Regions from separate parts of the Bacillus basilensis genome, predicted to be linked through region 1. Evidence: riboswitches for the same ligand, from Rfam matches in the RefSeq annotation. Region 1 holds a riboswitch; each other region holds the start of a gene.
The links. Region 1 has a riboswitch for S-adenosylmethionine ahead of ACQVV1_RS02195 (ECF-type riboflavin transporter substrate-binding protein). Riboswitches for the same ligand answer to the same signal wherever they lie in the genome.

Region 1 (4,675 bases):
TGATGGAACAGGTGTAAGGGCGTTCCAAAAAGCATCTTATAAACCAGCAGGTAAAACAGGGACTGCACAGACAGTATACGGTGGAGAAAGTGATATTGGAAGAAATGAAAAAGGTGAGCGAAGAGAATGTTATAATTTAACGTTAGCAGGATATGCACCATATGATAATCCTGAAGTAGCATTCTCTGTAGTTGTACCGTGGGTTATTAATGATAAATCTGGTATTAATTCTGATATTGGAAAAGAAATTTTAGATGCTTATTTTGAATTGAAAAATAAGTGATTGACTGGAGAAACTACAAAAATAGATAGCTCTAAAGAAGATTAAAATATATGAAATGTTATAGAAACTAGAGTCGTCTTATTTAGGGATAGATTCAAAATGGGTGATAGAGAGGTAAAATCATTCTATCAATTATTCACGTTTTATAAAATAAATCATATATTGATAGCATAGGACAAGCTGAAAAGCTTATTCTAACCTCACAGAACACTCCTTATCACGGTTAGGCATCTACTTATGTAGATGCCTTTTTTAATTTAATGACGGACAATTATTTATCAATCTAAAGTAGCAAGTTTATTGGGACTATTAGGGGAAGATTGACGGTAATAATTACAGTATGCTTAATAAGTGAATTGAAATGTAAGGAGTGAGAAAGAAGTGCTAAATATTTTAATGGTTAATTTTCCAGCAGAGGGACATGTAAATCCTACATTAAGTTTAGTCAAAGCCTTCATTGAACGGGGTGATCACGTACATTATATTACAACAGAACATTTTAAAGGCAGAATTGAAGATTTGGGAGCTACTGTTTATACCCATCCAGATTTATTAAAGGAGATTTCTATTGATACTGAAACTTCATATGGGTTGAATTCTTTCTTTCATGTACATGTTCAAACTTCTTTATATATATTAGAAATTACGAAAAAATTATGTGAAAGCATAATTTTTGATTTTGTAATTTATGATATATTTGGTGCTGGAGAGTTAGTAAAGGAGTATTTACAAATACCAGGTGTAGTTTCTTCTCCTATATTTTTAATTCCTCCAGAATTTTTAGAGACGTTACCTTTTCATCCAAATGCAGAAATACAATTCCAACCCGATGAACTTTCTGAAAAGTTACTATATCAAATGGAGCATGAATTTGGCGTAAAACCTAAAAATAATCTTCAATTTATGCATAATAAGGGAGATATTTCTCTCGTGTACACAAGTCGTTATTTCCAACCTAATAGCAATTCGTTTGGAGAAAATAACATTTTTATTGGGCCGAGTATTTCAAATCGTAAAACAAATGTAGAGTTTCCATTTGAAATGCTTAAAGAGAAGAAAGTTATTTACATTTCAATGGGAACACTACTTGAAGGACTCGAACCATTCTTTAATACTTGTATTGATACTTTCTCAGATTTTGATGGGATAGTTGTAATGGCAATTGGTGATAGAAATGATCGTTCTAAAATTAAAAAAGCGCCAGACAATTTTATAATTGCTTCATACGTACCCCAATCAGAAATATTAAGTGAAACAGATGTTTTTATTACACATGGCGGCATGAATAGCGTACACGATGCTATATATTTTAAAGTCCCATTTGTAATAATTCCACATGATAAAGATCAGCCAATGATAGCACAAAGGTTAACTGAGCTTGAAGCAGCGCATCGGTTATTAAAAGAGTATGTTAATGTGCAAACTTTGAAAGAAGCGGTAACAAACGTACTTTCAAATGAAAAGTATAAACATGGTATACGAAAACTTAATGATAGTTTTTTAGAATGTGGTGGTCCAAAAGAAGCCATTGCAGTTATTGAATCTCTTTTAAGTAAATAGTGTCAACAATATACAAGCATAGAGGTTCTACCTTTATGCTTGTATATTGTTATCCCGCAAACTGCACAGCAGTATTTGCATGTAAAAAAGCAGTATCAAACACAGGAACAGTAAGGTCGTTTTGTGAAATAAGCAAAGGGATTTCAGTACATCCTAGTAATATTCCTTCTGCGCCATTTTGAATTAATAATTTTGTAATTTGTAATAGCTTTTCTTTTGAGGTTTCTGAAATAATTCCTTTACTTAATTCATTTAAAATAACGTGATGAATAAAATTTCTTTCCTCTTCATTTGGAATGATTGTCTCAATGTTATAGTTTGCTAGACGTGATTTATAGAAGTCTTGTTCCATCGTTTGTTTTGTACCCAATAGTCCGATACGCTTTATATTCTGTTCTACCATTTCTTTAGCACTTACATCACCAATGTGAAGAAGCGGGATGGATATTGCACTTTCTACTTCTTCAGCAAATAAATGGACCGTATTAGAACACATTAATAAACATTCAGCTCCAGATTTTTCAACTTTTTTTGCAACTGTGACTAATTCGTTTTTCACTTTTTCATATTGATGATTTTGTAATAAAGTAGTTACCTCACCAAAGTCCATGCTATATAAAACAAGCTTTGCATTTTGATCATATTGAGAGAGTGTAAGTGTATTAATATGTTTATAGTATAACGATGTAGATTCCCAACTTAGTCCACCAATTAAACCGATTACTTTCATCGTGCATTCCTCCCGTAACTATTTTGAACTTATTATTTCATAATTCCGATAAGAATACAATGATTTGAATGTACCGTTAAATAAAAAATAATTAGAAAAGTATTGAAATTTACAATTCTTAGTGCCATAATACGAATTACAAATTAATACTTATCCAGAGAGGTGGAGGGAACGGCCCTATGAAACCTCAGCAACCCCTATATAAATTTATAGGAAGGTGCTAATTCCGCAGAGGACACGATGTGTTTTTTGGAAGATAAGAGGATTCTTGAACGTGAAAGAAAATGACCTCTTATATAAGAGGTCATTTTTTGTTGTATAGAAAGGGAGTGTCGATGCATAATTCATTTTCAAAATAAATATAGAGTAATAAAAGTTGACTAATATGAGAGGGGAATTGTAATGAACAAATTATCAACAAAATTAGTAGTAGCAATCGGAATTGGGGCAGCATTATATGGGATATTAGGACTTTGGGGATTTTCTATTGCGCCAAATACATTTATTAAACCCGCATTAGCTATTTTAACTGTTTTTGGAGCTCTATTTGGTCCAGTTGCAGGACTGTTAATAGGTCTTATCGGTCATACCGTAACAGATACGATCGCTGGATGGGGTATTTGGTGGGGATGGGTTATTAGCTCAGGCATTATCGGATTTGCAATGGGACTCATTCAAAAAAGAGTTGGCTTTAGTGTGAAAAACGGGACGTATAATAAGGGAGATATTTCTTATTTAGCCATTACTGGGTTAATTGGAATTGTCATAGCTATTATATTTGCTGGGGCATTCGATATTATTGTGATGGGAGAACCGTTTGACAAAATTGTTATACAAGTATTAGGAGCAACAATTGCTGATGTTATTGTATTTTTAGTTCTTGGATTGCCAATTACAATAGGTTTAGCTAAATCTAATAAGAAACATACACATTTAAAAATTGAAAAGTAGGGATGTTAACATGCAACCAATTATTTCTTTTGAACAATTCAGCTTTCAATATGAGCATACAGCACAGCCTACTGTAAAAGACATTTCATTTCATATATATCCTGGAGAAAAAGTACTAGTTGCTGGACGAAGTGGTTCAGGGAAATCAACGTTAGCTCATTGTATCAATGGGCTAATTCCATTTTCTTATGAAGGAATTAGTACTGGTAATATTTTAATTGCCGGAAAAGATCCAAGGAAAGAGAGTATTTTTGAACAGAGTAAACAGGTAGGAACAATTTTACAAGATCAAGACGCTCAATTTATTGGCCTTACAGTAGAAGAAGATGTAGCATTTTATTTAGAAAACGAATGTGTAAATCAAGATGATATGAAAAAGATTGTTTCGGATTCATTAAAAAAGGTGAAGATGCATGCTTTTCATAAACAAAGTCCACATGAATTATCAGGAGGGCAAAAACAAACTGTTTCTCTAGCAGGTCTGTTAACAACAAATGCTAATATATTATTGTTCGATGAACCGTTAGCAAATTTAGATCCGCTAAGCGCCATACATACAATACAACTAATTAAAGATATACATAAACAATATAATAAAACAATTGTAATTATTGAACATCGAATAGAAGAAATGTTAAACCTGGATTTAGATAAAATCATTTTAATTGATGAAGGTGAAATTGTTGCGATTGGGACACCTGAAAAGATTTTAGCGTCAAATATATTACCATCTATAGGCTTAAGAGAACCTATGTATATAGAAGTATTAAAGAGATTACATTTTGATAGTAATAATGACGTAATATACCCACTTGAAAATCTTCATAGGGAAAGTGTTAGTGGCGTAATAAATGAGTGGATGGAGAAGCAAGTTTTTTGTAAAGACACTCCTACAAAAAAAGAATTATTGAAAGTAGAGAATTTGTCATTCTCATATTCTAATAAACAAAAAGTATTAGATAATGTGAATTTCTCTATATATAAAGGGGAAATAGTAGCACTTTTAGGCCATAATGGAGCTGGAAAATCAACATTAGCTCATAGTCTTATAGGGATAAACAAAACAAAAAATGATAGGATTTTAATTGATGGAGTAAATATTAATTCTTGGTCTATTCGTAAACGCGGTGAGGTTATATCTTATGTGATGC
Region 2 (4,675 bases), on a different contig from region 1:
CGCCGCCTTTTTGTAATAACGCTAACATACGGCCACGCTCCGCTACGTTATTACTCATAATCACGGTTCCACCATCTGGTAAGTCTTTTAAGCTTTTATATTTCTTAGAATAAATGCCCATTGGCTCTAAATGGATTTTTCCTGCGTTTACAATTTTATATCCTTTTTCTTGGATTTCTTTATCTAAATACGGAATGTGCTGGAAATAGTTCGCATCTAAATCCTTATCCGCCAACGCTTTATTCGGTAACACATAGTCTTGGAATTTTTTAATTTCTAATTTAATACCTTTTTTCTCTAATATTGGCTGTGCTTTTTCTAAAATAACAGCGTGCGGCACGTTAGAAGCTCCCACAACAAGCTTATTTTCCTCTTTTCCTCCACAAGCAGCTAATGTAAATACAGACAGCGCTGTAACAACTGACAATAGAATCTTTTTCATATGATGTCCCCTTCTCCTGTATAATTATGTAGTTATAAAAAGGGCTGGCATACACCAACCCTTACACAGCAATTATTCTTTTACAGGAACAACTGCCCCTTTATATTCTTTATTAATAAAGTCTTCAATTTCTTTAGAGTGTAATACTTCTACAAGAGCTTTAATCTCTTTCTTATCTTTATCGCCTTTACGAACAGCTACTACGTTTGCGTACGGTGAATCATTTCCTTCAATGGCAATTGCATCTTTTTCTGGATTTAACTTCGCATCAATTGCATAGTTCGAGTTAATTAAAACAGCGTCGCCTTCTTTATTGTTATACACTTGTGGTAATAAACCAGGCTCGATATCCGTTTTGAATTTTAAGTTTTTCGGATTATCTGCAATATCTTTTGGAGTTGCTTTAACGGGATCTACTCCATCTTTAATTTTTAAAATGCCCTCTTTTTGTAAAATTGCTAAACCACGTCCATGGTCAGCAACAGAATTACTCATAATAATTGTTGCACCGTCTGGAAGCTCTTTTAAGCTCTTATATTTTTGAGAATATACACCAATCGGTTCTAAATGAATTTTTCCTGCCACTTCAAAATCATATTTTTTATCTTTAATTTCTTTTTCTAAATACGGAATGTGCTGGAAGTAGTTTGCATCTAAATCCTTATCCGCTAACGATTTATTTGGCAACACGTAATCTTGGAATTTTTTCACTTCTAATTCAATTCCTTTTTTCTCAAGTAACGGTTTTGCCTTTTCTAAAATTTCAGCGTGCGGTACGTTAGAAGCCCCCACAACTAGTTTCTTTTCATCTTTATCTTTCCCGCCACAAGCAGCTAACCCCAAAATAGAAGTTGAAATAAGTGCTGTAAGTAATAATTTTTTCATTTGAAACATCCTCTCGTTTTTTATTATCTTTTATCTATTCGAGTCGTTACACGATCACCAATCCACTGAATGAAAAATACAACTAGTAATACACAAATTGTCGCAACGATTGTTACGTCATTATTTCCTCGTTGGAACCCTTCTAAATAAGCAAGTGTTCCAAGGCCACCAGCACCAACAACTCCCGCCATTGCTGTATAGCCTACTAAAGCAATTGTCGTAACTGTAATACCAGACACTAATGCTGGTAACGATTCTGGAATTAGCACTTTCAAAATAATTGTGCTTGTTTTTGCTCCCATTGCTTTTGAAGCTTCAATTACACCTTTATCAATTTCACGAAGGGCAATTTCAACCATTCTTGCGTAAAACGGTGCCGCTCCAATAATTAAAGCCGGAAGTGCAGCACTCGCTCCAAGAATTGTTCCAAGCAGAATCTTTGTGAATGGGATTAATAAAATGATTAAAATAATGAACGGTATCGAGCGGAAAATGTTTACGAACGCTCCAATCGCCGTGTTAACCGCTTTGTTTTCCCATAAATTATCTTTCGCTGTCATAAAGAGTAACAATCCTAAAATGAGTCCTAAAACAAATGTGGCAAGAGCTGCGATTGCCGTCATATATAACGTTTCACCAGTTGCTTCTAACATTTGATTCCAATCAACGTTTGTGAGTAACTTATCCATGTGCAATCACCTCCAGCTCTACTTGATCTTGATGTATTCCCTCTATTGCTTGCTGAATCGCTGTTTCCTCACCATTTAAATGAACAACTAAACTACCGTAAGAGCCGTTATTCGTTTGTGCGATATTTCCTTGCAAAATGCTAACTTCTATATCACTGCGCTGCATTAATCTTTGAAGCACTGGTCTTTCTACAGCCTCACCGATAAACTGCAAACGAATTACTTTTCCATCTGGATACTTTTCAATTAAACTTTCAATCGTTTCATTTGTATCTTCAGAATCCGTTAACTGCTGTACAAATCGTTTCGTAATGTCTTTCTGCGGATTACGGAACACATCAAGTACTGGACCTGTTTCTACAATCTTTCCTTTCTCCATTACCGCAACACGATTACAAATCTTTCGAATTACGTGCATCTCGTGTGTAATGAGTACAATTGTTAAACCGAGACGCTTATTAATATCTAATAATAAATCTAGAATTTGATCTGTCGTTTCTGGATCAAGAGCTGACGTTGCTTCATCACATAAAAGTACTTTTGGATTGTTAGCTAATGCTCTTGCAATCCCAACGCGTTGCTTTTGTCCTCCGCTTAGCTGGGATGGATACGCGTCTCCTCTTCCTTCTAAACCAACAAGATGAATTAATTCATCAACACGTTTTCTTCTCGCCGCCTTATCGACACCTGCAATTTCAAGTGGGAACTCGATATTTTCACGTACAGTTCGTGACCAAAGTAAGTTGAAGTGCTGAAAAATCATTCCAATTTCTTGCCTTGCCTTACGAAGTTCGCTTCCTGTAATGGCTGAAATGACACGATTTGCAATTGTAATTTGGCCAGAAGTTGGTTTCTCTAGCTGATTGAATAATCTAATTAAAGAACTTTTTCCAGCGCCACTATATCCGATAACACCAAATATTTCACCTTTATCTATTTTTAAATTGGCATTATCTACAGCAGTGACATCACCGCTTTTTGCTTTATATATTTTCTTTACATTTTCTAATAAAATCATGATGTTCACCCCTTTTTGTTTGGACATACTCCGCAATTTTTTATTTTTGATGCGTGTAGTCCACCGTTATCACTACTTTTATTATTTGAATGTCCTCCACATTCAAACAACAAAAAAACCTTTCCGCTTTAGAGAAGCAGAAAGGTTTATATGCGTATATAACAACATTATCCCTCTCTCTCATCTCTCAAAGCATTTGCTTTGCAGGAATTGGCACCATTTCAACATAAGTTGACGGTTGCCGGGCTTCACAGGGCACAGTCCCTCCACCTCTCTTGATAAGAGAAATCAGATTACATTTTCGTCTGATTTGTAATTTATGAAATTGTCTATATTTTATGAATTGAATTGTATCAATATCCACACACCATGTCAACAGAAATTTTCGTAAAAAATGAAACTTCAGAATTTTAAGCACCTACTGACATTGGTTTACATATATGAAACATCGATTCAACCAATAGCATCGTTCGATACGTTCCCGAATATTGCACTCGTCCATCATTCATTAGCATTTGCAATCGTACATTGCCGTTCACCAATTCTTTTATATCTTCCTCATCTACACAAACGATCTGCTCCGTTCCTCTTTCCTCATGTAACAGCTCTATATAATCTCTTGAAATTTGTAACGAACAACTTTCATCTCCAAAGCGGAAATTAACAGTTTTCTCTCCTTGTCTTAAAAGCGGCTCTAAATGATATTGACCATTAGCGTAATTTACAAATGATTGCAGCAAAGAATATAATTTCACCCTAAATCACATCCTTCATATCACTTTCTATTACACATACCATTCCCTCTCACTAAAGAGCAATCCTGTTACTTTCGCTCGACAAATACTGTAATCACCCTGCATCTCGACATATTTCCCAAGAAATATGTCGAGGCGGCAAAAACTTTGCCGCCTACTTTAATTCCGTATATAAATATTCAACTGAATGAAATGCATATATCTTCTTCATGAGTGTCCCATTTTCAAAAACAAGTAAACACGGTACACTTTCGATTCCATACTCTTTCGCTAAATGCGGAGCATAATTTAAATCTAACATCCCAATTTTCAGATCCTCAATTGTCATCTCAACAACCGTTAACATCTTTTTTGCTAATTGGCATGTTCCACACATTGGAGTATATACATATAGCACTGTTTTTTCTTCGTTCTCTATTAAGGCTGTAGCTTCGGCTCCTGTCCAGTCAATCACTTCTATCATTCCTTACCGTAAATATTCTGTATAAACGTCAATGTCAGCTCCCCATAATACATTTGCTAAGTGTGAAGATGGCGCAGTTGCCACTTCTCGGTACGAGCGATCAATATAAATATGCTCTGCTTGCGGAAATTCTTTTCGAAATTGTTTCCTTAACTTTTCTCCAGCATCATCAGCATCCACTAGCACATACACTTCCTTATCAAAAAACTGATCAACGAGCTCATCCATTTTCGACAAACCAATTGTACCATTTGTACAAACAATTTCCACCGGTTCACGAATAATAGATTCAATCTTTCTTCTATCTGATGTACCTTCTACAATAATGACTTTTTCTACATAAATCATATGTCATCACCCGATCACCATATACTATACAACCTTTAACTTAGTATATAGTATATTCGTTATTTTCATGTTGTT
Region 3 (4,675 bases), on a different contig from region 1:
AACGACATTGGCACCGTAATCTAAAAGCTGTTTTAAGATTTCATTTACATCATTTCCATTTTGAGTCGTACCTGCCTCATGTAACGCTAATTGAGCTACAATTGGGATATTCGTTTGTTTTCGTAGCACCTGAACAGCATGAAGTAATTCAAACTCATCATAAAAAGTCTCTAATAGTAGTCCATCAACCTGTTCTTCTAGTAAAGCACTTGCCTGCTCAAGTAGCATAAATTCCCTTTCCATATCAGTAGTTGTAACGGCTCCAATATGTTTCATACCGCCAATTGTTCCTAAAATTGCATTTCTATCTGTCACAGATGCTTTCGCCAGTTTTACTGCCGCTCTATTAATTTCAGTAACTTGATTTTCTAAACCATACATACGTAATTTCGCTTCATTTGCTCCGTACGTATTTGTTTGAATCACATCTGCCCCAGCAGCTACATATTGCTTATGAATCGATATAATTAAATCTGGATCGGATATATTTAATTCTTCAAAACTACTTTGCAAACCATGTGAATGTAATAACGTCCCAACCGCACCATCACCTATTACAATTCCTTTTGATAATAAATCTAGTAATTTCACAAATCTCCCTCATTTCTATCAATATAAAAACCCCCTCTTCACTTTGAAGAGGGGGACATAATTGTTCCTCCTCTTATTATGCAAAACATTCGTTTTGCAGGTATTAGCACCGTTTCAAACATTTCGTTTGAAGGTTGCCGGGTTTCACAGGGCCTTTCCCTCCACCGCTCTCAATAAGAGTTTGTCTTTATTATTTTATTTATGTAGCTAAAAGGAAATACGTTCCCCTTTTAACAATGTTTGTTAATTTTTTAATAAATTTAGCACGCACAAATGCAAAAGTCAATGACAGTTGTGGAAAAATAAAAATTATTTAAAATAAAGTTGCAATTCAATTATCTTTTGTTGTAAAGTTAAAAACATAATAAAATTTCATACGAACATTCTTATCTAGAGAGGTAGAGGGACTGGCCCTATGACGCCTCAGCAACCATTAACATTTGTTAATAAGGTGCTAATTCCAGCAAATTGTGAAAGATTTGACAGATAAGAAGAAGACTCTATTCAAACCGAAAGCCTTCTTCTTAGAAGGCTTTTTTTATTTTACATTCACTTAATTGTTAATTTAAAAAGGAGGAATTTTCACATGTCAACAATTGAAACAAAACTAGCACAAATCGGAAATCGTAGCGAAACTACAACAGGAACGGTTAACCCACCTGTTTATTTCTCAACCGCTTATCGTCATGAAGGAATTGGTAAATCTACTGGTTTTGACTATTCACGAACTGGTAATCCAACTCGCGGCCTTTTAGAACAGGCAATTGCAGATTTAGAATACGGCGAACAAGGTTATGCCTGTAGTTCAGGGATGGCAGCTGCTCTCCTCGTCCTCTCCCTATTCCGCTCCGGAGACGAACTTATTGTATCTGAAGATTTATACGGGGGCACTTATCGATTATTTTCTGAGCACGAAAAAAAGTGGGACGTTCGATGTAAATACGTAAATACACAATCTATTATACGAATTGAGCAAGCTATCACCACTGAAACGAAAGCTATTTTCATAGAAACTCCGACAAATCCATTAATGCAAGTTACTGATATTGCCGCTGTCGCAACTGTAGCGAAAAGACACGGACTACTTCTTATTGTAGATAACACATTCTACACGCCTTATATACAGCAGCCATTAACAGAAGGTGCCGACATTGTACTTCATAGTGCAACGAAATATTTAGGAGGACATAACGATGTACTAAGCGGACTTGTCGTTGCAAAAGGAAAGGAACTTTGTGAGGAAATCGCTCATTATCATAATGCCTCTGGTGCGGTCTTAAGCCCATTTGACTCATGGCTATTAATTCGTGGTATGAAAACGTTAGCTCTTCGCATGAGACAACATGAAGAAAATGCAAAAGCAGTTGTTGCTTATTTAAATAATGAGGACGGGGTGACAGATGTATTTTATCCTGGAAGAGGCGGCATGATTTCATTTCGTCTTAAAGATGAAACATGGATTAATCCATTCTTACAATCTTTATCCTTAATTACATTTGCTGAAAGTCTCGGTGGTGTTGAAAGTTTGATGACATATCCAGCAACACAAACACACGCTGATATTCCTGAAGAAATCAGAACAGCAAACGGTGTATGTAATCGTCTTCTTCGATTTTCCGTTGGCATTGAAAATAGTAACGATTTAATTCAAGACTTACAGCATGCCATTAAACTTGTAAAAGAAGGTGTAAGAATATGAGTTATTCTATAGATACACTTTTACTACACAACCAATATAAACATGACCCACAAACAGGAGCTGTTAACGTTCCCATCTATAACACATCAACATTCCATCAGTTTGATGTAGCTACGTTCGGGAAATATGACTATAGCAGGTCTGGTAATCCAACTCGTGAAGCTCTTGAAGACATCATTGCATTATTAGAGGGCGGAACAAAAGGATTCGCATTTGCATCAGGCATTGCAGCAATTTCTACTGCATTCCTCCTTCTTTCACAAGGTGATCACGTACTCATTTCAGAAGACGTATATGGAGGCACTTACCGAATGATAACTGAAGTACTCTCCCGTTACGGTGTCTCACATACATTTGTTGATATGACTAATTTAGAAGAAATAAAGCACAACATTAAACAAAATACAAAGCTCTTTTATGTAGAAACACCTTCTAACCCGCTTTTAAAGGTGACAGATATTCGCGCTGTTTCTAAGCTTGCAAAATCTATTGGCGCTCTTACCTTTGTTGATAATACATTTTTGACACCACTATTCCAGAAACCGCTTGAACTTGGAGCAGATGTCGTTCTTCATAGTGCTACAAAATTCATTGCTGGTCATAGTGATGTTACTGCCGGATTAGCGGTCGTAAAAGATGCCGAACTTGCTCAAAAACTTGGATTTTTACAAAATGCATTCGGCGCTATTTTAGGACCTCAAGATTGTTCTCTCGTACTTCGCGGTCTAAAAACATTGCATGTACGCCTTGAGCATTCAGCTGCAAACGCCAATAAAATTGCACATTATTTACAAGAGCACGCTAAAGTTCAAAACGTCTATTATCCTGGCTTACAAACACATCTTGGATTTGATATTCAACAATCTCAAGCTACATCAGCCGGAGCTGTCCTATCTTTCACTTTACAGTCAGAAGATGCACTCCGCCAATTTCTATCAAAAGTAAAATTACCTGTCTTTGCAGTTAGTTTAGGAGCTGTCGAATCGATTCTTTCCTACCCAGCTAAAATGTCACATGCAGCACTGTCGCAAGAAGCTCGTGATGAAAGAGGGATTTCTAATTCATTACTTCGTTTATCTGTCGGCCTTGAAAATGTTGATGATTTAATATCCGATTTTGAAAATGCCCTTTCTTATGTAGAAGAGCCTGTAAATGCATAGAGAGAAAAGAAGATATGAAATTAAATTTTCATATCTTCTTTTTATGTTTTCGAGTATACTTTTTACTTTTCGTATAGTTCATAAAAAACGATAGGGCATTATCTATTTCCAATTAATAAATTAATTGATATATTAAGAAATAAAAGGGGCAAAAATAATGGATACTTGTGCAGATGTTTTAATCGTTATCGATTTACAAAATGGAGTATGTTATAGCGAAGAACATTTATTCGATTTAAAAAATTTACTTACAAAAGTAAATAAAAGAATTTCTTCATACAGAAAATCAAACAAACCAATCATTTTCGTTCAACATTGTGATGATGATTTAGTACCTGAAAGAGAACTTTGGGCTATTCATGCTGATCTAGATGTTCAAGAACAAGATTTTTTTGTGAGAAAAACACATGCAAATTCATTTTATAAAACTAACTTAAAAGAAATTTTAGACCAATTATCTGTACAGCATATTGAATTTTGTGGTGCCCAAACAGAGTACTGCATGGATGCTACAATTAAATTTGCTCATGGACTCGGATACGAAAACTTCATGGTACAGAAAGCCACCTCTACGTTAAATAATCCATTTATGTCCGCAAAAGAGACAATTGATTTTTATGAAAATATATGGAACCACAGATTTTTAAAATTGATGAAAGAAGAAATCTAGAATACATAACTAATGTCTTGGTAATTCTAAGATTTATCAGCTATACTCAAACATTTTATTATCACCATAAAGAAGCTGATTACATTCAGCTTCTTTTCTTTTTAACCTGTTTTATATTCTAGATATTACATTATAATTCCTTTATCTTATTATTTTAAAAATTTTGTATATTCATTTGAAAGAATAATAAAATCATGGTAAGATTGTGTTACAAATATATCTATATCTTTCAATTTTTAAAACGCATCGAAATTTTCACCCAAAAATGTCATTTTACAAAACCGTGCTAAATCATCTACTTTATTTACATCAGGGTCTCTTTTCTTACAATTTCTTTACTTTAGGACTTTTTTTCTGCAACAACTGTTTTCTTTTCTTTAATTTTTTGGTATGTATAGTATGGTATAACAGCTCACACGGAGGTGGAAAAGAACATGTTAGAAACCTTTCAAAAAGAAATAGAACTATATGAAAGCAATGCAGAATTATTGAAAGTGCTTGCTCATCCTGTTCGCTTATGTATTGTAAAAGGATTAATTGAACGTGGTCCAAGCA

Region 2: another riboswitch for S-adenosylmethionine. It lies ahead of ACQVV1_RS23650 (methionine ABC transporter ATP-binding protein); the one in region 1 lies ahead of ACQVV1_RS02195 (ECF-type riboflavin transporter substrate-binding protein).
Region 3: another riboswitch for S-adenosylmethionine. It lies ahead of metI (cystathionine gamma-synthase/O-acetylhomoserine thiolyase); the one in region 1 lies ahead of ACQVV1_RS02195 (ECF-type riboflavin transporter substrate-binding protein).

The regions. Positions count from the first base shown of each region.
Region 1 covers NZ_JBNTQO010000001.1:413,741-418,415, forward strand. Annotated here, with positions in the region: gene ACQVV1_RS02180 (peptidoglycan D,D-transpeptidase FtsI family protein) at 1-283, shown strand, start outside; gene ACQVV1_RS02185 (macrolide family glycosyltransferase) at 665-1,843, shown strand; gene ACQVV1_RS02190 (aspartate/glutamate racemase family protein) at 1,893-2,573, opposite strand; SAM riboswitch class I at 2,721-2,836, shown strand; gene ACQVV1_RS02195 (ECF-type riboflavin transporter substrate-binding protein) at 2,976-3,524, shown strand; gene ACQVV1_RS02200 (ABC transporter ATP-binding protein) at 3,535-4,675, shown strand, end outside.
Region 2 covers NZ_JBNTQO010000017.1:23,827-28,501, reverse strand. Annotated here, with positions in the region: gene metQ (methionine ABC transporter substrate-binding lipoprotein MetQ) at 1-442, opposite strand, end outside; gene metQ (methionine ABC transporter substrate-binding lipoprotein MetQ) at 515-1,327, opposite strand; gene ACQVV1_RS23655 (methionine ABC transporter permease) at 1,351-2,016, opposite strand; gene ACQVV1_RS23650 (methionine ABC transporter ATP-binding protein) at 2,009-3,034, opposite strand; SAM riboswitch class I at 3,212-3,319, opposite strand; gene ACQVV1_RS23645 (hypothetical protein) at 3,445-3,789, opposite strand; gene ACQVV1_RS23640 (thioredoxin family protein) at 3,944-4,252, opposite strand; gene ACQVV1_RS23635 (toprim domain-containing protein) at 4,256-4,600, opposite strand.
Region 3 covers NZ_JBNTQO010000002.1:90,683-95,357, reverse strand. Annotated here, with positions in the region: gene ACQVV1_RS03825 (bifunctional homocysteine S-methyltransferase/methylenetetrahydrofolate reductase) at 1-591, opposite strand, end outside; SAM riboswitch class I at 662-771, opposite strand; SAM riboswitch class I at 975-1,084, shown strand; gene metI (cystathionine gamma-synthase/O-acetylhomoserine thiolyase) at 1,178-2,290, shown strand; gene metC (cystathionine beta-lyase) at 2,287-3,450, shown strand; gene ACQVV1_RS03810 (cysteine hydrolase family protein) at 3,608-4,120, shown strand; gene ACQVV1_RS03805 (ArsR/SmtB family transcription factor) at 4,555-4,675, shown strand, end outside.